DNA from 3 places in the Mahella australiensis 50-1 BON genome. Region 2 is predicted to be linked to each of the others. Evidence: riboswitches for the same ligand, from Rfam matches in the RefSeq annotation. Region 2 holds a riboswitch; each other region holds the start of a gene.
The links. A riboswitch is a leader RNA that binds a small molecule or an ion and turns the genes downstream of it on or off. The one in region 2 is predicted to bind cyclic di-AMP.
Positions count from the first base shown of each region.

Region 1: it holds a riboswitch for cyclic di-AMP, as region 2 does, so the genes downstream of both, MAHAU_RS00030 (C40 family peptidase) here and MAHAU_RS10235 (NAD/NADP-dependent octopine/nopaline dehydrogenase family protein) in region 2, are expected to answer to the same signal.
Region 3: it holds a riboswitch for cyclic di-AMP, as region 2 does, so the genes downstream of both, MAHAU_RS09560 (CAP domain-containing protein) here and MAHAU_RS10235 (NAD/NADP-dependent octopine/nopaline dehydrogenase family protein) in region 2, are expected to answer to the same signal.

Region 1 covers NC_015520.1:3,198-11,127, forward strand. Annotated here, with positions in the region: gene recF (DNA replication/repair protein RecF) at 1-707, shown strand, start outside; gene remB (extracellular matrix regulator RemB) at 771-1,064, shown strand; gene gyrB (DNA topoisomerase (ATP-hydrolyzing) subunit B) at 1,067-2,968, shown strand; cyclic di-AMP (ydaO/yuaA leader) riboswitch at 3,144-3,278, shown strand; gene MAHAU_RS00030 (C40 family peptidase) at 3,295-4,209, shown strand; gene gyrA (DNA gyrase subunit A) at 4,316-6,745, shown strand; gene MAHAU_RS00040 (bacteriohemerythrin) at 6,788-7,192, opposite strand; gene MAHAU_RS00045 (hypothetical protein) at 7,212-7,481, opposite strand; gene MAHAU_RS00050 (hypothetical protein) at 7,676-7,930, shown strand, end outside.
Region 2 covers NC_015520.1:2,185,273-2,193,202, reverse strand. Annotated here, with positions in the region: gene MAHAU_RS10260 (right-handed parallel beta-helix repeat-containing protein) at 1-571, opposite strand, end outside; gene nagB (glucosamine-6-phosphate deaminase) at 1,207-1,965, shown strand; gene MAHAU_RS10250 (Gfo/Idh/MocA family protein) at 2,036-3,094, shown strand; gene MAHAU_RS10245 (sugar phosphate isomerase/epimerase family protein) at 3,110-3,961, shown strand; gene MAHAU_RS10240 (GntR family transcriptional regulator) at 3,969-4,724, shown strand; cyclic di-AMP (ydaO/yuaA leader) riboswitch at 4,795-4,922, shown strand; gene MAHAU_RS10235 (NAD/NADP-dependent octopine/nopaline dehydrogenase family protein) at 5,019-6,122, shown strand; partial or broken gene MAHAU_RS10230 (methionine synthase) at 6,119-7,776, shown strand; gene MAHAU_RS16085 (J domain-containing protein) at 7,914-7,930, shown strand, end outside.
Region 3 covers NC_015520.1:2,037,328-2,045,257, forward strand. Annotated here, with positions in the region: gene MAHAU_RS09545 (sensor domain-containing diguanylate cyclase) at 1-471, opposite strand, end outside; gene nth (endonuclease III) at 472-1,113, opposite strand; gene MAHAU_RS09555 (glycosyltransferase family 4 protein) at 1,201-2,196, opposite strand; cyclic di-AMP (ydaO/yuaA leader) riboswitch at 2,395-2,530, shown strand; gene MAHAU_RS09560 (CAP domain-containing protein) at 2,558-3,271, shown strand; gene MAHAU_RS09565 (hypothetical protein) at 3,318-3,965, opposite strand; gene MAHAU_RS09570 (hypothetical protein) at 4,125-5,417, shown strand; gene MAHAU_RS09575 (putative Se/S carrier protein) at 5,409-5,660, opposite strand; gene MAHAU_RS09580 (glycosyltransferase) at 5,666-6,679, opposite strand; gene MAHAU_RS15095 (DNRLRE domain-containing protein) at 6,728-7,591, opposite strand; gene MAHAU_RS09590 (glycosyltransferase family 2 protein) at 7,603-7,930, opposite strand, start outside.

The DNA.
Region 1 (7,930 bases), 950 kb from region 2:
CGGAGGAGCGCAGGCGTTTCATAGATATATTTATATCCCAGATAAAACCGGATTATCTGTATAATCTCCAAAAATATTATAAAATCTTAGAAAACAGGAATAAGACGTTAAAGGATATAAAATACGGCCATGCATCGCGCGATCTCCTTGCCGTATGGAACGAACAATTAGCATATATAGGCACCGAGCTTTTGGAACAAAGATTATATTTTGTGGATAAGATATGCGCCGAAGTCTCGGATATACATGAGTATATAACCGACCATAAAGAAAACTTGAAGTTAAGATATAAAAGTACATTAAGCCTTAGCGGCAATATAAAGCAAAACTTTATTAGCGCTTTAAATCAGCGGTTTGATGCAGATATTAATATGGGAACTACTACTATAGGCCCTCACAGGGATGATATGATCATACTCGTAAATGACATGGACATGCGCTATTACGGATCGCAGGGCCAACAGAGGACGGCTGCGCTATCATTGAAGCTCGGGCAATTGGAGGTTACCGAAGATCTGATAGGTGAGTCTCCAGTGCTGCTTCTTGACGATGTTATGTCTGAGCTGGATATAATGAGGCAAAATATGCTGATGTCATATATGAAAAGATACCAGACCATGATGACATGTATCCGGAAATCGGATTATTTGGAGCAATATGATAAAAAAACATTCTTCTATGTCGAGAATGGACAGGTATCGATATAGCATGTTGGCTATAAAGGCGCTGATGTGGTATAATAATACTAGCGCTTATTAAGGAGAAATGCCATGATAATGCATATAGGCAGCGATGTGGTTGTGCCCACTAAAAATATAATAGCTATAATAAACCTCGATATCATAGAATCTGCGGAGTGCAACATCGAGTTTTTGAAAATAGCAAAAGATGAAGGTTTTATAGAGGATGCATTCGGTGATGAAAAACCGAAATCCTTAATAATAACCGATATAGACGGTAGAAATGCGATATATATGTCGCCAATTTCGTCAGTCACATTGGCTAGACGAATGGCTACTGATCAAAACATATATTTTGACAATAATTACAAAGAGGTGAAATAATATTGGCTGAAAGCGGAGCTTATGATGCGTCGCAAATACAAGTATTAGAAGGATTAGAACCGGTCAGAAAGAGGCCGGGTATGTATATAGGGAGCACCGGTCCTAGGGGGCTCCATCATCTTGTATACGAGGTTGTGGATAACAGCATAGATGAGGTACTAGCAGGCTTTTGTGATACAATAAAGATTATCATTCATAAAGATAACTCGATAACAGTGGAGGATAACGGTAGAGGCATCCCAGTTGGGATACATCCTAAGACAGGTAGATCGGCCGTGGAAGTGGCGCTGACTATGCTCCATGCCGGCAGTAAATTCGGTGGCGGTGGATATAAGGTGTCAGGAGGACTCCATGGCGTCGGCGTGTCGGTGGTCAACGCATTATCAGAATGGCTAATAGTTACGGTGAAACAAAACGGCCATATATACCGTCAGCGCTATGAAAGAGGGAAGCCCGTAACTGATCTTGAGGTGATAGGCGATACAGATGAAACCGGAACGACGATTTCATTTAAGCCTGATTATCAGGTATTTGAAGAATTAGAATACAATTATGATACATTGCGCAACAGATTTAGGGAATTGGCCTTTTTAAATAAAGAAGTAACCATAACACTTATAGATGAGCGCGATGATAAGAAAGAGGAATTCCATTACGAAGGCGGCATAGTCTCGTTCGTAGAGTATCTAAATAAGAATAAAAGTCCGCTTCATAAAGAAGCTATATATATTTCCGGTATGCGCGACGATGTACAGGTAGAAGTGGCGATACAATATAATGACAGTTATGTTGAGAGCGTCTATGCATTTGCCAATAACATAGAAACACCGGAAGGCGGCACCCATCTGAGCGGTTTTCGCTCGGCTATGACCAAGGTTATAAATGACTATGCCAGGAAGCTTAACATGCTAAAACCCAACGAACCCAGCCTTTCTGGCGATGATGTGCGCGAAGGGTTAACGGCTATAATCAGCGTGAAGCTAAGCGATCCACAATTTGAGGGTCAAACCAAGGAAAAGCTTGGCAACAGCGAGGTCAGAGGCATTGTGGACAGTATAGTATCGGATGGTTTGAGCACTTATTTTGAAGAACATCCGTCCGTAACCAAGATCATAATAGAAAAAGCCATAAGCGCATTTCGAGCGAGAGAGGCCGCCCGCAAAGCGCGTGAGCTTACCAGGCGCAAGAGCGCGCTGGAAAGCGTATCGATGCCGGGTAAATTGGCTGATTGCAGCGAGAGAGATCCGAAGCTGTGCGAGATATTTTTAGTGGAAGGCGATTCGGCAGGTGGGTCGGCCAAGCAAGGCCGTGACAGGCGTTTCCAGGCTATACTGCCTTTGCGTGGTAAGATATTGAATGTAGAAAAAACGCGTTTGGACAGGATATTGTCCAATGAAGAGATAAAAGCCATGATAACGGCTTTTGGAGCGGGTATAGGCGAGGACTTCGATATATCAAAGCTACGGTACGAGCGCATAATATGCATGACGGATGCCGATGTGGACGGCAGCCATATAAGAACACTGTTGCTTACGTTCTTTTATAGATATATGCGTCCATTATTGGAAAATGGCAACGTGTATATAGCGCAGCCGCCGTTATACAAGGTTGAGAAGGGTAAAAAAGAGTATTATATATACTCGGACAGGGAATTGGAACAATTGTTGACCAGGATAGGGCGTGATGGGATAACAGTGCAAAGATATAAGGGACTCGGCGAGATGGATCCGGTACAGTTATGGGATACTACCATGGATCCGGCTAAACGTACCATGTTGAAAGTATCCATAGAGGATGCCATAGCTGCAGATGAGATATTTACCATACTTATGGGCGATAATGTGGAGCCGCGCAGGGAATTTATAGCCAGCAACGCACATCTTGTGAAAAACCTCGATATATAGACCGGGCAATTGCCCGGTTAATTTTTTATTAATCTGTGTAATAATTTCTTAATATTTGCTTAATAATTAGTAAAACGTACAATACGTGAGATAAATGAAGATAATCGACTTAAACGACCGGATTTGAGCTTTGACGAGCTATAAACGGAGTAATATAATAATATGCGTTGAGTAAAAAAACGACTGGCTGAATCCCTGCCTATAGCAGGGTACGGGGGAACTTTTGGTGGGGTGAATCCTTTTAATAGGTAGGGAATCCTTCGTTCCCGAACCCGTCAACTAACCTCGGAAGCGAAATAACGTAGGAGGAGTTGTGTTCAACGCAAATGAATGATTATAAGAAAGCTGTGGCGGCAGCTATTATAAGCGCAGGTTTTATTTTCAGCAGCGTTTTTGGTACAAGCGCTATGGCTGCATCACAAGGTACAGTGACCGGAAGCGGCGTTCGCCTTCGATCCAAGCCAAGTACATCTTCGAGTATATTGACCAACGCTTATAAAGGCGATAAAGTTACGGTAAAAGATAAAAGTGGCAACTGGTACAATGTGGTTTTTAACGGCAAGGCAGGATGGATGTCTGCGGATTACATAAAGATATCATCGGGTAGTATTGCAACGGCATCTCGTGGGAATACTGCGGTAGCTCCAGGCTGGGTAACAGCCAACGGCGGTTTAATACTGCGTAAATCTCCGAGCACATCGGGCGCAAGAATAACGGTTATGCCCAAAGGAAGCCAAGTGACTGTATTATCTGAGGAAAATGGTTGGAGTCAGGTGAAATACGGCAATTATAGCGGATGGGCATCTTCGAAGTACATAACGAAAACCAAGCCTGTTTCTAATGTTACATCTTCATCGCGTTCATCTTCGATTTCATCGCAGATAGTAGCTTTTGCCGAACAGCAATTGGGCAAGCCCTATGTGCATGGTGCGGCAGGGCCGAACGCTTTCGATTGTTCGGGTCTTACATATTATATATACAAAAAATTCGGATATTCCATACCACGTACATCTGACGGTCAGGGTTTCGGCAGCTATGCCCCCACCGTGGCCAAAAGCGATTTGCAGCCCGGTGATTTGATAGTATTCAAGAGCAGCGGCAGCGGTTATCATATGGGTATATACATAGGCGGCAATGAGTTTATACATTCACCAAATCCTGGTCGCAAGGTAGCAATAAATAGCTTAAATGAGTCATGGTATAAGAGCCATTACATACAAGCTAAAAGGGTTGTAAGATAAGAAGTATAATAGCAAAGCGGTGAGCGATGATCAAAGCTCGCCGCTTTTTTATGCGAAAATATGATATAATATATAGAAGAGTATGCAAACATATGGAGGAATATAGATGCCCGAAGAAGAACAAACAAAGGTTATAGAGGTAAATCTCGAAGAAGAGATGAAACATTCATACATAGATTATGCTATGAGCGTCATAGTGGGTAGAGCACTGCCTGATGTGCGCGACGGTTTAAAACCGGTGCACCGTCGCATACTTTATGCTATGAACGAATTGGGGCTGATGCCCGATAAGCCATACAGAAAATCGGCCAGGATAGTCGGTGACGTGCTCGGAAAGTATCATCCGCACGGCGAAGCTGCGGTTTACGATAGCATGGTGCGTATGGCACAGGATTTCAGCATGAGATATCCATTAGTAGACGGACATGGCAACTTCGGATCAATAGACAATGATCCTCCGGCGGCTATGCGTTATACCGAGGCACGCCTATCGCGTCTGGCTATGGAGATGCTCACCGATATAGATAAAGAAACCGTCGACTTTATACCGAATTTCGATGAAACACTAAAAGAACCGGTTGTATTGCCTTCGCGTTTTCCCAACCTTCTGGTCAACGGTTCAGCCGGTATAGCTGTGGGCATGGCCACCAATATACCGCCGCACAATCTTAAAGAAACCATAGATGCGGCTATAAAGGTAATAGATGATCCCGATATATCCATAGACGAATTGATGAAAACACTTAAAGGGCCGGATTTCCCTACCGGCGGCATTATAATGGGAAGAGACGGGATAAAACAGGCATATCATACCGGTCGCGGCAGAATAAAGGTAAGGGGAAAAACATCTATAGAACCTTTACCCGGCGGAAGATCGCGCATAATAGTAACCGAGATACCATATCAGGTCACCAAGGCTGATCTCGTTGTACAGATAGCTAATTTGGTAAAAGATAAAAAGATAGACGGAATAGCTGATATAAGGGACGAATCCGATAAAGAGGGCATGCGCATCGCCATAGATTTAAAGCGGGATGTAAACCCAAATGTCGTGTTAAATCTGTTATATAAGCATACGCGCCTGGAAGATACATTCGGCATCATCATGCTGGCTTTGGTCGATAATCAGCCTAAAGTACTCAATATAAAGCAGATGTTCTATTACTATATAGACCATCAAAAAGACGTCATAGTAAGGCGTAGCCGATACGATCTAGAAAAAGCCGAAGCTAGAGCTCACATACTGGAAGGTCTACGCATAGCGTTGGATCATATAGACGCCATCGTAGCGCTTATACGTTCGTCCAAGACAGACCAAATAGCCAAAGAAGCGTTGATGTCTCAGTTTAATCTGTCGGATAAACAAGCCCAGGCTATATTGGATATGAGGCTCAGGCGTTTGACCGGATTGGAAAGGGATAAAATAGAAGAAGAATATGCTCAGCTTATGAGCACCATAGAATACTTACGCCGTGTGTTATCCGATGAGGGCATGGTATATAAGATAATAAAGGACGAGCTTAAAACTATACGCAATAAATACGGCGATGACAGGCGTACTCAGATAAGCAGTAAAGCCGACGAAATGGAAATAGAGGATTTGATACAGGACGAAGAAGTGGCCATAACCCTAACTCATTTCGGTTACATAAAACGCTTGCCGTTGGATACTTATAAATCCCAGCGGCGCGGCGGTAAGGGTATAACCGGCATGCAGACCAGGGACGAGGATTTTGTTGAGCACATATTTGTTACCTCTACGCATAGCTATATGCTGTTTTTTACTAATAAAGGGAAGGTATACATGATGCGCGCATATGATGTGCCGGAGGCAGGTCGGCAGGCCAAAGGTACAGCTATAATAAACCTCTTGAACTTGTCAGGAGGTGAAAAGATAAGTGCCGTCATACCTATAAGGCATATAGATGACGAAAAGTACCTTATAATGACTACGCGGGAAGGTTATATAAAGAAAACATCGATAGAAGAATACGATAATATCCATAAAAATGGTCTTATGGCCATAGGCCTCGGCGAAGGCGATGAGCTGATAGGCGTTGAACTGACCAACGGCGAGAATGAGGTTATCATAAGCACGAAAGAGGGAATGGCCATCCGCTTCCCGGAGGATGATGTGCGGTCCATGGGCAGAACCGCCCGTGGAGTCAAGGCTATAAAGCTCAATCAGGGCGATAAAGTGATAGATATGGAACTGGTAGATGAATCCGCAGACCTTCTTATGGTAAGCGAAAACGGCTACGGCAAGCGTACGCCGCTTAAAGAGTACAGAAGCCAAAGTCGCGGTGGTAAAGGTATTATCACCATGAAGATTACTGAGAAGACCGGACCGCTGGCAGCTATAAAAGTGGTGCATGAAGACGATGAGATAATGATGGTAACGTCTGACGGTATCATAATACGCCTGGAAGTCAAGGGTATACCGGTACAGGGGCGCAATACCCAGGGCGTGACATTAATGAAGGTGGAAAACGGTCAGAGAATAGTTTCTCTTGCGAAGTTTGAAAGCGAGGACTGATAAAAAGCCGCGGGATCAAACCCGCGGCTTTTTATTACAGCACTACATTTTTGTTTTTAAAAATCCACCCAATGCTTTGTCGGTATTGCCTATGTGATTTATAAGCCAATCGACTACTGTGCGGTTGGTTAGCAGCACTAGCTGTATACCGGGGCCTTCGCTTTCGAATTTCTTCTTGAGCTCACTGAAGCTATCGATAAAGCCATCATGCATAGCTTTATGTGCATCGTAATCCGGATAGCCGTATTGTTGCATGTATCTTTCTTCGGCGCCAAAATGCGTAACCACATAATCGCCGAGGAAATCTATTATTTCACCTACGACCTGTTTGCCCTTGCCTTGATTACAGGCATCGAGAAGAGCATTAACCCTGCTGAAAAGTTCTTTATGCTGATTGTCAATTTCATCAATGCCCACCGACAGTGACTGATCCCACTGTATAGCCATTGAAATCCCCCTTTCCGTATTAATTTTCTGTACTCTCCTGATATTTTTTATTGCGTATATATAGCAATATGTCTATAGCTACCATGATACTGTTAATTATATAGAGTATTATGACGTTATCGTAGTTATAGAAAATCTTATGCAATATTCCGGACATATATCCGGCCAGCAAAAGCACCGAAAATATCAGACTTTTTCCGGCGGTAGACCTGGATTTATACGACCTATAAATGGAAAAAGGCCACGCTGCTCCAAAGCAAAGCAGCATAATTGACTCAAATATACTCACTTATGTATGCACCTCTCTATAGATGATATTTTAGCATCTGTTCACGATAATTGCAAATATCAATCGCTAACCTTCAATTCGTAATATATGGCTCAAACGAGCGTAGTCTTTATATCACTGCATGCGCTGAATCTGTTATATTAGCAACCTATCTGGCATGAAAAAAGTTAAATCATATGGAAAGAGCAAAAACCATGTTCAAAAACAAAATATTTATAGTAATCGTTGTTGTAGCCGTGGCTTTAGCAGGTATAGGCACCTGGTATGCATATGACCGCCACCAGGCGGCGTTAGCAGCCGAGAAAGCACAACAGGAGGCACTGGCTAAAGCCGAAGCGGAGAAGAAAGCTGCCGAAGAAGCCAAGGCAGCAGAGAAAAGAGAGCCCTATTCTCTGGAAGAGCAGTACGCCAATGTAGAAAAACTTGATGAAAGCCAGTTGTCCGACAAG
Region 2 (7,930 bases):
GGACGTTGATCTCTATATTTTCCTTATTCGGGTCCAATCCCTGGAAGTTGGCATAAATGATCGTTTCATCAGCATCTGTATCCTGCTCGGTATACCACTTGTAAACAGAATCCTCCGGTACCCAACTGCATTCATAAACATCGCCTTTGATACACTCTTCCAAGCTTGTGGCTTCATACATCGATTTGTTATTTAGATAGACACAGCCTGTATGTTTGTTTGGCGTCGCGAAATACCAGTCTCCATATACCAAAGTTGTATAGGGATTGTAACTACCGAAAACACTGTTTGCGACTCGGGATACCCAGACGTTTTCCTTGTAGTGCTGCCAGGTTTTTATCTGTTCCGCGCCGGTGATCACTGCGCCAAGAGGTGTGGTACTTGTATAAGTGATACGGCCATCTTCAGTGCCGGAATGGATCGGATCTACATATTCCCGGTAAATCCCCGGTGCTACCAGTACTTCATCACCGGGAAGCGCTGCCTTCGCGGCTTCGCCGATCCGTTTGAATGGTCTCTCAATAGAGCCGTTTCCGTCTTTTGCAGCATTTGCATCTACGTAGTATTTCATAAGAACCTCCTATCCTATTATTGAAATATGTATGATATGATCGCTATAAATAAAGCGGCAGAGGCTGCCGCTCATACTAGAGATTATACTATATGTGATGGCCTTTTACAATACCCGCTCCAAACCATAATATTGGTTCAACGCCGAATTTTGTGAAGCCTAGCTAATTCCACAAAATACTTTGGCAGATAGCTGATAAAAGGGTAGAAAAAATCCGATTCACCGTTTGTTAATATAGAATTCAAAAAAATAAAAAGAAGGTGAATCGGATTGAATTCTATAAATGATTTTATCGAAAATAATGTCAGATTGCAAGGGATAAAGGTACTATCTATCAATGTAGATAATAGTACATTTTATATAGTGGCTACATCTGCCCACGATTGTGCAGTTTGCCCTACCTAACTGCGGACACATTACATATGATGTACATGATAAAAGATGGCGGTTATATAAGCATTTGCCTATATGGGATGATTTATAGAAAGGGGGCCATATATGGCCCCTTTCTATGTATATATGAATCACGAAGGGCCGAAATTTATTTTACGGCCCGCTTGCTTTTTAAAAAGGTCTGTTTTATAATAATGGTATAGACCACTATACAACCATATGACAAAGAAAGGAGGGATTATATGAGGATATATGTGGCCGATACAGAGGATGAGATGGCATATCATGCAGCGGGGGTAATAAGTGATCGGCTGATTAAATACCCGGATACTACATTAGGATTGGCTACAGGTGGTACAATGATAGGACCATATCGATATCTTGTACAAATGTATGAACGCGGTATTATCAGCTTCAAATCGGTTGTGACGTTTAATCTCGATGAATATGTGGGTATCGAAGCATCTCACCCGGCATCTTTTCACCACTTTATGTATGAACATCTTTTTGAGCATATAGATATACTACCCCAAAATGTTCATATACCCGATGGTATGGCAAATGATATACAAGCGGAATGCAAAAGGTATGATTGCGCCATAAAAGAGCATGGGGGGATAGACCTGCAGATATTAGGTATAGGATTAAACGGGCATATAGGCTTCAACGAGCCTGGCACGCCGTTTGGGACGACTACGCACGTGGTCGATCTTACCGAAACTACCAGGGCGGCCAATGCTAGATTTTTTGGTTCTGTAGAGGATGTGCCCAAACAGGCCGTTACCATGGGTATAAAGAACATCATGCAAAGCCGTTCTATAATATTGATGGCTTCAGGAGAAGCCAAAGCTGATATAATTGCTAAAGCGTTGACAGGCCCTGTAACGCAACGAGTGCCGGCTTCGGTATTGCAATTGCATCCTCAGCTTACGGTGATTCTGGATAGGCAAGCGGCGTCATCTATGCCGAAAGATTATTTTGATTGCAGTTTTGTAGCTTAAATTATATAATATAAACGAATTAAAACGAGGGGAGGATTGTCTGCTGCGCGAGGACGCAGGGACAGAAACGATGAAGAAGGTTAAAGTAGGTATAATAGGCAATGGAAGCATAAGCCATACGCATATGGCCGGCTATAAGAAGCTGGACCATGTTGAGGTAGTAGCCAACTGCGACATAAATGAACAGAGAGCAAAACAGTTTGCACAGTATTATAATATTCCTCATACGTATGCCGATTATAATGAGATGTTAAAGCAGGAGGACTTGGATGCGGTCAGCGTATGCACTTGGAATAACGTACATGCCCCGGCTACCATAGCAGCTCTTAAAGCCGGTAAGAATGTATTATGCGAGAAACCGTTGGCGTTGAACGCCATACAGGCTCAGCAGATGGTGGATGCTGCAAAAGACGCGGGTAAACTCCTCATGGTCGGTTTTGTGAGGCGTTTTGGACTCAACACGCAGATATTAAAGCGCATGATAGATAACGGCGATATGGGACAGATATATTATGCAAAGACAGGTTGCTTACGCCGCGTAGGCAATCCGGGTGGCTGGTTCTCCGATAAAAAGCGTTCGGGCGGGGGACCGCTTATCGATCTCGGAGTACATATGATCGATTTGGTGCGTTATCTGATGGATAAACCCAAAGCGGTGCTGGCAATGGGTTCAACCTATGATTTAGTGGGGCCGCGTTCAAATATAATAGGCATACAACAGTATAAATCGGCTGATTACAGCGATTATAACGATGTGGAGGATCTGGCAGCGGGTTTTGTGCGTTTTGACAACGGGGCTACGCTTATAGTCGAGAATAGCTGGACTCAGCATATAAAACGCGATAAGCTTTATTTGGAGCTCTACGGCAGCAAGGCCGGTGTTACTATGGAACCAGACTTTGAGATTTATTCTGAACGCAACGATGTGCTTACGGATACAAAACCTTTCATAGATGTGAATCAAAATGATTTTCAACCTATATTCGACAAAGAGATGGCGCATTTTATAGATTGTGTAGCCAACGGCACACCGTGTTTGAATCCCGGTGAGGATGGTGTGGAGCTTATGAAAATATTGGATGCAATATATGAATCAGCCAGCACAGGACATGAAGTCATAATCAAATAAGGAGGTAAAAGCATTATGAATAGGATAGGCGTAATGGTGGATTCTTTCCGTCTGGGTGTGCGTGAAGGTATAAAGAAAGCACGTGAGGTAGGTGCTGCTGCCATACAGATTTATGCGGTATCAGGAGAAATGGCTCCAGAGAATCTATCACTTTCTGCACGGCATGAACTTTTAAACTATATAAAAGATAACGGTCTTAAGGTTTCGGCCTTGTGCGGCGATATGGGTGGGCATGGTTTTGCGGTAAAAGAAGATAATCCGGCAAGAATAGAACGTTCAAAGCGTATAATGGATCTGGCAAGGGATTTAGAGACAGATGTGGTGACCACTCATATAGGGGTAGTGCCATCCGATCCGAATCACGACAGATACAAGATATTGCAAGAGGCTTGCGAGCAATTGGGAGAATACGGGGATCAAGTGGGCGCGTATTTTGCTATAGAAACGGGGCCGGAAAAAACCGAGACCTTAAAGCGCTTTTTGGATAGCTTGCATAGCCGAGGTGTGCGCGTGAATTATGATCCCGCCAATCTGGTAATGGTTACGGGCGATGATCCTGTAGGGGGCGTGTATAATCTAAAAGACTACATAGTTCATACGCATGCGAAGGACGGCATAATGAAGAAAAAAACCGATCCTGAGATCATATATGGCTTTTTCGCTGATGGGGGTATAGAGGATTTCCGTATTGGCGATTATTTTGAAGAGATGCCGTTAGGTCAAGGTGCCGTGGATTTTCCAGCATACGTGAAAGCATTGGATGAGGTGGGTTATAAAGGTTTCTTTACTATAGAGCGCGAGGCGGGCGCTGATCCCGAGGCCGATATACGCCAGGCGGTAGAATTTTTGAAAGGTCTTGGGCTATAGGAGGCGATTGCTCATAGATTTAATCGATATAAGCGATATAGATAAAGAATCACCTATACCTATATACTATCAGATAAAGGAACGTATGAGGGCTCTCATAGAGGCTGGAGACTTAAAACCGGGCATGCAAGTTCCATCGGAGCGCGAATTATGCGATGAATATGGCGTGAGCCGTATGACCGTACGACAAGCCATATCCGAATTGGTTAAGGAAGGCGTGCTGTATCGTCTGCGTGGGAAAGGTACTTTTGTGGCCGAACCCAAGCTGGACCAGCCGATAATGCAATTGTCGAGTTTCAGTGAGGATATGCACAAACGCGGCATGCAAGCCGGGGCAAAAACCGTGGATATTAAGGCAGTACATGAGGATATAAGCCATGTGCGGAGAGCGTTGCGCCTGGAAGATGAAGAACCGGCGTTAAAAATAGAGCGTTTGCGCTTTGCCGACGGTGTTCCTATGGTATTTGAAGTCTCTTATTTTAGCTATAGAAGATTTTATGCATTGGAGAAGGCCGACCTCGAGCATTGTTCCTTGTATAATATATTGGAGCAACAGTTCGGAGCGCATCCGGTATCGGCTAAAGAGACTTTGGAGGCTGCATTGGCTGACAGCTATATAGCTTCTATGCTTGGTATAGAGGAAGGGGCGCCTGTGATAATGGTTATCGGTGTGACATACGATGAAGACGACGTACCGATAGAATACGTACGCTCTTACTATCGCGGCGATAGATACAAATTTTACCTGGAATTAAAACGCTAAATAACCATCAAGAATTCAAAAAGGGTATTGCATTTTGCTCTGATATATGGTAGTATAATAATACAATTAAATATGAAAAACGCTGAATTCCCGTCAGGGAAACGGGGGAACCAATTTTTGGGGTGAATCCGTAAGGTAGGGTTATCTCTTTCGACCCGAACCCGTCAGCTAACCTCGCAAGCGTAGGAAGAGGGAGCAGGCTATAATTTAGCTTGAGAAGTCACGGCTCTCGTTCGTGGCTTTTTTGTTCTCCCTCCATAATAAAAATTAAAAATTTTTAGGAGGGATTATTTTATGCCTAAATTTGCTGTCATAGGAGCCGGCAATGGAGGTATGGCCATGGCCGCCCATCTGGCGCTGAAAGGCCATGAGGTCAATCTATTTAACCGTACATTTGACAAACTGATTCCAATACAAGAGCAGGGTGGAATCTATCTTGAAGGACTTGTAGAAGGTTATGGACCACTTGAAATCGTCACATCTGATATTAGGCAAGCGATAAGGGACGTCGATGTCATTATGGTGACAGTACCGGCCGTTGGGCATCGCGATATAGCCCAAATGTGCGCTCCGTATTTGCAGGATGGTCAGATAATTGTGTTGAATCCGGGACGTACCGGTGGGGCCCTCGAATTCTCGCAGACGCTGTACGAATACGGTGTAAATGCCCGGATAACGGTGGCCGAAGCCTCGACTTTTATATACGCCTGCCGCAAGACTGGTCCATGCTCGGCTCGCATATTCGATATAAAAAAATCGGTAGAAATAGCAGCACTTCCATCTGTAAGAACGGGGTTGGTATTGGATGCGTTGAAAGAGGTATATCCGCAATTTGTTCCAGCCGAAAGCGTATTGGAAACCAGTTTCAATAACATAGGCGCTATATTCCATCCGGCGCCCACGCTGTTGAACGCTGCCCGTATAGAGACCACGGGCGGGGCATTTGAGTATTATATAGAAGGCATATCTCCGTCAATAGCTAAGATAATACAGCGTATGGATGATGAGAGAATGGCTGTGGCCAAGATGCTAAATGTAAAGTGCATGAGTGCCTTGGAATGGATGAGGGTGTCTTACGGTGTGGAGGCCGATGACCTGTACAGCGCCATACAGCAGAATAAAGGATATAAGGGCATAAAGGCGCCGTCCAATACAGATACGCGCTATATATTTGAGGATGTGCCGTACAGTTTGGTGCCAATATCAGCTTTTGGACGTATGGCAGGTGTTCCTACGCCTACGATAGATGCCATAATAGATCTAGCTTGCACCGTATCCGGCGTCGATTATCGGGCGTGTGGCAGGACTATAAGTAAATTAGGTATCGACGATATGTCGATGTATGAGATATATACTTATGTATACTTCGGAGACATCAGAAGGGGAGTGGTGGCATGAAACAGATGATAGCTGCGTCTATAGGTAACACGTTCATATAGCAGGTCCACTTAATTTTCTCGAATTGGCAAAACAATACGGGTATGAAACGCGCTTTTTAGGACCGGCTGTACCTTTGAGCCGTCTTATAGATGTTGTATTGTCTCAAAAGCCGGATTCAGTTGGCATAAGCTATAGGCTAACGCCTCAGACATTGGAGCCTTTATTGGAAGAACTCAAGGCTTTGATAGAACAATATGATTTGCAACATATAATATGGTTATTTGGCGGTACGCCTCAAAACTGCGAAACGGCCAAACGTTTCGGTATATTTGAACACGTCTTTGCCAAGAGCGGTGACGAAGAATCGTTGGCATATCTGCAAAATGAGGATATGTATAATGGGCAAATGACTTATGCATCTGATTTGATAGGGCGAATAAGAGAGAGCTATCCTTATCCGCTTATAAGACACCATTTCGGTTTGCCGTCGCTGGATATGACTATAACCGGTGTCAAGGATATAGCATCGTCCGGCCTGGTGGACGTCATATCCATAGCCCCTGATCAGAATGCGCAGGAGCATTTCTTTGAACCTGATGAGATGAATGAGGATATGGATGGGGCAGGCGGCGTACCTATCAGAAAGCCTGATGATCTGAAACGCATATACGACGCTGCTCAAACTGGAAATCATCCACTCTTACGCTGCTATAGCGGCACAAACGATATATTCGACATGGCGCAAATGTTGAAGGATACAATTGATAATGCATGGGCCGCTATACCACTGTGCTGGTATAATCGCCTGGATGGACGAGGACCGCGCAGACCATTGGAATCCATAGCCGAGAATCAACTCCTGATGAAGTGGCATGCCGACAGAGGCATACCGGTGGAGGTAAATGAGGCTCACCACTGGAGCCTAAGAGGTGCTCACGATGCGATAGGCGTAGCAGCAGCCTATTTGGCGGCGTATAATGCAAAAAGCATGGGCGTGAGATATTATATATCCCAGATGATGTTCAATGTGCCGCCGCAAATCTCGCCTGTTATGGATTTGGCTAAAATGCTGGCCGTCACAGAGATGATAGACACGTTGCAGGATAAGTCTTTCACGGTCTTTAGGCAGGTTCGCGCCGGCCTTGCATCTATGCCGGATGACCTCGATAAAGCCAAAGGCCAGTTGGCGGCTTCCACATACTTGGCTATGGCCTTAAAGCCGCATATAGTGCATGTAGTGGGCTTCTGCGAGGCCGATCACGCCGCGAAACCTGAAGAGGTCGTGGAAAGCTGTGCCATAGCCAGGGCAGTGATAGATAATGTATTGAAAGGCATGCCTAATATGACATTGGATCCTGCCGTATTGAAACGGAAGGATCAGCTTATAAGCGATGCTTATGCTATAATAGGCACCATTAAAAGGTTGGATGAACACAAAGATGCTTTGATAGAGCCATCGTGCATAGCCGCTGCCATCAAGCTGGGCATATTGGATGCTCCGCAATTGGCTGGTAACCCATATGCGGCCGGTATGCTCAAAACAGCGGTGATAGGAGGGGCCTGTTATGCTGTAGACGAGAGCGGTAAGCCCGTCGATGAGAAGCGCAGGCTGCGCGATGTGCTCTCAAATATTTACAACGGCATAGCTGCGCATGAGAAGTTCGTATTTTAAGCTGACGTTTAGAGAAACAGGGGCGGTGGTATTAACACTAGCCCCTGTTTTTTTCATAGCAGCGCATATTATAATGTGATATAATATGCTCATTATGGTGGACATTACAATCGAAGACTTGGGAAGGAAGAAATACATTGAATCCATATGAAGT
Region 3 (7,930 bases), 150 kb from region 2:
GAAAATAGCTATAGAAGCCGTCATCAAAATATAAAATAAAGCTGTGACTAATTGAATCAACATACCCGGTTTAGCGCTATAGTGGGATAAAAATACCATTATGTAAAATACCATGCTTATGCTCAATACCGCATAACCTATTCGGCTGCCCATAGCCATAGCGCTGGCTAATATCAATATCGAATAGAAAAAGACAAACGGGGTTTGATAACCTTCGATGAGCATAAAAACGGCTATACACGCCGCGTCAATCACGCGCATGCCTAAGAATAACGCTTTGCTGTCTGTAGTCAAATGTCTGCTCATGCGGCTTTTCAGTAAGGCTGATATCAATACAAGCAATATGGCCCACATATAATAGTCAAATTTTACGTTGCCACGCAACGCAATAAAAGCATATATAAAGGCCACGGCCATTATATAGAGTTCTATTAGTATAATCCTATTTTCTAATCCTCTAAGCTCATCCATCTATAACCCCGCTTCGCTATTATAAAAATCACAATACTGCCTCAACCTACATTCATCGCATTTTGGCTGCCTAGCTCTGCAGACATTTCTACCATGATATATAAACCAGTGATGTGCCTGCGACCACAATACCCGGGGTATACATGCCATCAATTCTTTTTCCGTACCAAGAGGCGTAGAGCTTTTTGCCAATCCTAATCTGTGTGTTACTCGAAAAACATGTGTATCCACTGCTATAGCAGGCCTGCCGAACGCGTTGCTCACCACTACGTTGGCCGTTTTGCGTCCCACACCGGGAAGCTTTTGCAACTCATCCGGATCACTCGGCACCTGCGATCCATATCTTTCTACTAATATCTTGCTCATATTTATGATGTTTAGGGCTTTAGTCCTATAAAGACCGCAACTCTTTATTTCCTCTTCCAGCGTTTGAGGCTCCAATGCCGCAAAATCTTCCGGCGTTTTATATTTCCCAAATAGTTTGCCGGTTACTTTATTCACCTGCTTATCGGTACTTTGCGCTGATAATATAGTAGCGATCAGCAATTCAAAAGCATTGGAATATACCAGAGCCGTTTTTGCCTGAGGATAGCAGTCAGCCAGTATATCCAGTATATGCTCTATATCATCTCTTGTCTTCAAACTTTAATCTCAACTTCCTTCTGTTGCAAAATGCAGCAATATATCTAAGTTTCATTATACCATAGAAATATATTAAAATGGTAGCGTTTATTTCAATATTTTATTATATGCCTCCAATGTTTTTTGAGCGGCCTTATCCCACGTAAAATGCGACAATACATGCTCGGAAAGCCTGTTGCTTTTAGGCGTGCTTAGTGCATCCAGCAAAGCTGCCTTTATACTATTTATGTCGTTCGGATTACAATACCATGCCATATCGTTGAAATACTCGTTGGTGCCACCGCGATCGGTGATCACTATATTGCATCCGGCCATAGCTGCTTCAAGGCTGGCCAACCCTGGGGTTTCAAAAAAGCTGGGCTGCGCATGCACCTTAGCCGCGGCATATGCCGAAGCCAATTTCTGCTGTGGCATAAATGGCATATAATAAACTTTATTTCCGGCCGAAAGGCATTTCTGGGCGTAGCCGCCATCGCTTACTGAGCCTATGAGCACCAGCGGTATGTCTATATCCCTCATCGCTTTTATAAGAGCCAATTGATTTTTGCGGGGCGACAAGCGACCAACACATAATACAAAATTATATACGGCATGGGCATTTACAAAATCCGATGCGTCCGCTTTGGCAAAAGCAGCATCGGCTCCATTCGGCACTATCTCATAAGGCGTATTAACGCCATATTGTTCCTTTATTAATTGCATTTCAGCCATCGAATTAGGCAACAAAATATCAGCTTTATCCATGGCATACTTTCGCAATGGGTAAGCTCTGTTCCATATCTCCAGCTTGCTTTTAGGCGACCCGGTATTATTATAGTATTCGCTCATGTCCCAATATATAGTTGACAACGCTATAGACTTATGCTGTTGTAGAGCGTTTAAAACAAAATTATACGTCTCGGCTATACGGGTTGTGTTGAAGATATGCACTACATCATATGTTTCAAGATAAGCATTTGTATCCACGTTTATATCTACATCCACTCCCAATTGTTCCAAACATTTTTTTGTATTTAGCAATTGGATGCTATCGCCCGCGACATTGTTCTCGAAATCCGGCCTTATTTGAAACAATACTTTCATGTTAGCCTCCTAATACACCATGCTGGTGAACTATGGTATCCATATGCACCATTGATTAAAACGATTAAAAACATAATATATCATACTGTATTTCAATCTATTTAAGCCATAACATATAATATGCCCGGTTGCGGCTCAAATAGACATTTGCTGTATCGTTTAATAATTGTTACAATTATGTTAAAAATATTAAGCAATTATTGCGAATCGCTTAATCCGCGCATACGCGCGGAGCGGGGGAACCAATTTATACAGGGGCTAATCCACTAATGTGGTAGGGAATCCTTTGTCCCGAACCCGTCAGCTAACCCCGTAAGCGAAGAAAGGAGAGATTCTCATTAAATCTATAAAAAACATATTGTTGTCCGCCGGCATAGCCGGTGCCATGGCTTTATTCGCCTTTATGCCGGCGTCTAAAGCAGCCCAGACCTACACGGTGCGATACAGTGCTCCGTCAAGGTATCATATAACAACCGCCGATAATATCGCTTCTGTACGATATGCCGTCATACGCAACGTCAATGAAACATACAATACAGCAATACCGGATTCGTCGAGCACAAAGCCTGTTGCCCAACAACCGCTTACTGTATCGTACCCCAATACATCGAGCGCTCCAAAGCCATCAACGCCTGCCGCACCTGCTGCTGGTGATACCGAGTCCACACCGGTGACGTCCGATGAAGACTATGCGCTGACCTCGGAAGAGAACGAAATGGTAGGATATATAAACGAGGAACGCGTTAAATCCGGTTTAAAAGCCTTGGCCATCGACCCGGAGTTGGCTAGTGTAGCGCGATTAAAAGCACAGGACATGAGGGATAAAAATTATTTCTCCCATACATCGCCTACTTACGGCTCACCCTTTGATATGATGAAACAATTCGGTTTAACCTACCGCACAGCAGGTGAGAATATAGCCAAAAACAGCAGTGTTTTAAAGGCTCACCTGGCTTTTATGAATTCGGACGGTCATAAAGCCAATATACTAAACGGCACGTTCACGCATGTAGGCGTAGGTATAGTGGACTATCAAGGCGGTAAAATAGTGGTAGAAATGTTTATAGGCAGATAATCGGCTCAAAGGCGGAAAGCGTGCTTTCCGCCTTTGATACCTTCCATTATGGCTCTTCGTACGGTTCACCGGTAAACTGCGGGGGGAAGAAATCCGGCAATGGCTGCGTCATAAAATCGGCGCAGATATCATCCGGCGATATCTCCTCGCATTCTCTGGGTGCCGGGCAAAAACCCCTAGCTACAATCAGCAATTGGACCTTGCCTATCACTTTGACAACCACAAATACACCTATGGCCAATATCAGGCTGCCATTTACCATCTCCGCCCTCAATATCTGTGAACGGGTTTCTATAACGATATCAAAGCTGAATTCATCAGATGACGTCGGTATATACATAGCAATATCCTTGCTGAAATCCACCGATCCGTTCAGCTCGACATTAGTCGCCGGGCAGGCGCAGTCATCGCGCAATATCGCTGTAAACGGTACTCGGAATACAAAGCGTACCCTTGCGAAGTTAGGCCTGCCGGTGATTGGGGTTATGGTGAGCGTCCCATCTACTATAAAACCCGATTCAAATCGAGTATAAAGATAGGTGAAGGGACCTCCGGTTGGGAGCGCCAGACTGACAGCCGGCTCACATTCCCTCTGGAAACATGAATCATATACTTTATCCGCTATTATGCATTCTGTTGGAAGCCCCTCGTAGGGTTCCTGCATAATAGTAAATAAATCGTTTTTATCAGGCATGTATTATACCCTCCCTTTATGGATTATGTTTTCTATGATTAATATACTCCGCCAAGCATATAAGTGTTACAAAATTTATCCTAAATCTTCGCTTATTCACATATAATTCTTATGTGATTACTTATTCACGTCGCATAAGCAAGAGAGGAGGAAATCAGCATGGGGATACAGAATGTCACCAAAGCCCTAATAAAAACCGATGACCGGTTATGGTATATCTACAGCGATAAAAATCGTTTGGAATACCGGTCTGTGGATAATGGCCAATTATCGGCACAAGCCGGGACTATTATTCAAGACGTGCCGCCGGGATTTTCAGCTGATGTAGATGTTAAAGGTCATATACATCTTATATGTCAATCGTCGTCGGGGGAAATATTGTACTTTCATTTCGCCGGGCAACAGTGGGATAAACAAGTGCTTACAAAATACGAGCCTTCGCGTTATTCTATAAAGTATCCAGTGATAAAACTCCTAGGCAAAGACATACATGTATTTTTCGCCATGGGCAATCTATACAACAGCATCGACTGGACGTTGTACCATTACTTCTGGCATAATGGTCAATGGAAGACGCTTAAAATAGGTCATATCAATCTCGGCCGTCTTATGAGCCAGTTTCAGGTGGATTTTGACCTCAACGGTAATATACATATAATATACCGGGATAAGGATCAAAAGAGCTACGCTATATATCATGCGGGTTTCGATAATGAATTCGGGATATGGTCGTCACCCGAAGCCATCACATCAGGTGACAAAAGTCCGGGCTATCCTGCCTTTTTGATACATGGCAATATGATGCATATTGTATGGAATAACGTATATAAAAACCATATATGCGTAGAGTATGGTTCTATAGATTTAGACAGAGAAAAAAACAAGGTTATAAAAAAATCAAGCGTTATATCGCCTGAAGGCATCGATGCCATGCGTCCCATTATATCCTACGCTGACCAAAAGCTATGGATTACGTGGTTAAACGGCGGGGATATATATAGCGCCTGCTCGGACGACAGCGGGAACACATGGCAGTATAACGATACGGTACATTTACCGGAAAACACTCAGATCGAATATTTTGCATATATAGACAAAAATCTGCCGTATTTGAACCTTGTTTACGGATATATGAACGGCACAATAAACTCCGTCCCGCCCATATCGTATCAGCAAACGCATGAATATCTATCGGAGGATAAACAGATACGAGCAAGCGCTTTGGATGACACCACAGTCATAGATATGGTCATGGAAAGGATATCGGCACAAGTAAACGAAATAAAAACGCGACAAGCCGATCTGCTTCAATTATTGGTAAACGCAGACCGGCAATATCAGCAAATTCTCGATGCCATAGAACCGCTGGAACAGCTTAATAACGACATAAAGGCCAAAACTTTGCATAAGAAAGGAGTAATAGCTCTATTGAGAAAATGGTTATCAATATGATACCTTAAACCAGCGATTTAAGTTGTCTTTTTGGTAAATACCTATTATCTCTATGCCCAATGCCTTTATAGCCGATGCTACAAGAGAGGTGTCCTTGGCGTAAAACCATAAAGATAAACTGCAACCTTTACCCAAACCTACCGGCGTAGAAGCAATGGCTGCTTTTATACCCCTGGAAAAAAGATAGTTTTCCAGGGCAAAAGCCTGTTGCCTTGAACGCACGACCACCACGCGGTCCATCATAAAGTTCACCTCCGAATCATACCGTCTAAAACATCCGATACCCTTTTTGCCCTTTCGGCCCATGAATTAGCCCTTGCGAATTCCCTCCGTTGCTTTACATGCTCCTCATCATTGCTTTCAATCCAATAAGTTATATTTTTAACAAATTCGTCTGTATTTTTGGAAACCGACACAAAAGGTATATCCTCCAATTCATATATATCGGTACTCACCACAGGCTTGCCGGCGCTTAAATACTCATATAATTTAACCGGATTTACCGCATCGGTCATGCCGCTCTTGCGAAACGGTATCACGCACACGTCAAAGCAGTTTATATAGCATGGCAACTCTTCATACGCCTTTCTCCCAAGGTAATATATATTGCTACCGTGCGCCACATCGGAAAAATTAAAATACAAAGGGCCTATAAAGACAAAATCCCATTGTTTGCATCTATCGGCCACGGATTTTATAAGCTGCCAGTCCAGCCAGGAAGCAATGGCACCGCTGTACCCTATCACAGGTCTTTCTCCATTGGGCATATCACCAGGCCTAGGGTTTTTACCATTTGATGCAAAATGATCATAATCGGCCCCGTTTGGGCATAGATAAACGTGCGGATGGCGTGTCTTATATTCATCACATAGTTTTTTAGACGTCGCAAATATCACATCAGCACGCCGCACCAACTCCGGTATACCATGGGCCCATCCTGCAAAATCCTCGCTGGCATCATCTATAGCGTCAAATACCACCAATCGCTCGCGCAATTTGTCTATATATTTTATATTTGGCGGATAAGTTATCCATAATATTGGTCGTTCTTCCAGTTTGCCTATATTTATACTCACCTTTTTGGTACATACATAGAAATTGGGCTCCACTTCCTGTATGGGTTCATGCTGAGGTATACAAACTGGGGCATTATAAAAAATCACCCTATATTCACCAGTTCGGCATAAATATTTTAATAACTGCTGCGGCCGTTGGTAGAGCCAGTAATAATCTATAGTAGGCGGATATATAATTGTATGCATATTTCCCCTCCTAATCGTATATGTAAAAGGAGGGATGGCATACAGGCTCTATAGTTGAGCCTGATAGCATATATGCAACGATGTGGATTCGGCTATATTTACCGACCGATATGCGACGCGAAGATATCGCCCAAAACGTGCAGGCACCATGGCTTTCATCATGCCCGGCGCTAAGACATCCTCATCGCTGTCATCTATATATGAGCTGTCGTCGGGGCTTATCTGTAGCTTAACCATGGCATCGTTAGCACCGTCATTTTTTATAAAAACCGTGACAATGCTCTGCTGCGATACGTCAAAGGCCTCCGAATATCGCCATTCATCGCCGCTATCTGTCGATAAATATACATTGGTAAAAGCACGCTGAGCCAGATTTACAGAAATAACGGATTGATAGCTGACCTCCAGTATAGGGCGCAGCATCGGGTCATCTGTAGCCTCTTTGCTATATACCCGCTTGGTTTCAAACTGTGTCGACTCGTCGCTTTTGAGCAACAAACCGTAGTTGGGATATAAGCCCATATACCAACCTCTTACCAGCGCCGTCACATCCCATTCGTACCAGCCCGGGCCAAGCACGATAGACTGGCTACCATATACGGTAGGATCAAATGACGGCTGATTATTCCAGGTTACAGTCATCTCATTCCATAACGCGGTAACCCTATAAGGCGTGAATATGCCTTTTACATCCATTCTAGTGACCTCAGCCACATAGAGTCGCATCACGGCCGCTGTTATCCACGTATCAGCCGGCAATGCGGATAGATCAAACTGGATCAAAAGACGATAACGCGACGGCGGATAATATAGTCCCATCCATATAACTTGATCCCAACCTGTATTTGTATTCGGCCTAGCTGTCTCCAGCCCGGCGTCCTTTAACGAAGACTGTATTATAATACTCGGCATATCCCAACACCCTAAACCTTTTGTCCAAGCAACGATTTAAGCATATCCAAGCTCTCGCCGTCGTAAACCTCAAAAGCCTTTATGGAACGCAACAGCTCTTCTCTCGCCAGAACGCTATAGCCGTACCTATAATAGAGCTTACCGAGTTGCATCAACACGTCGTCGCTGTCTATAAGGTTAAGCAAATTGAGGGCGCGTTCAAACAGTTCAAATCTTTTAAAGCCCAGCAGCCTATCCAGTATTTCAAAGATGATTTTTTCATATTCACGAGATGACTCGTCGCCACCGGACAATGCCTGTATCGCATCGCTCTGCTTTAAGATGGCAAAAAACGCCTTA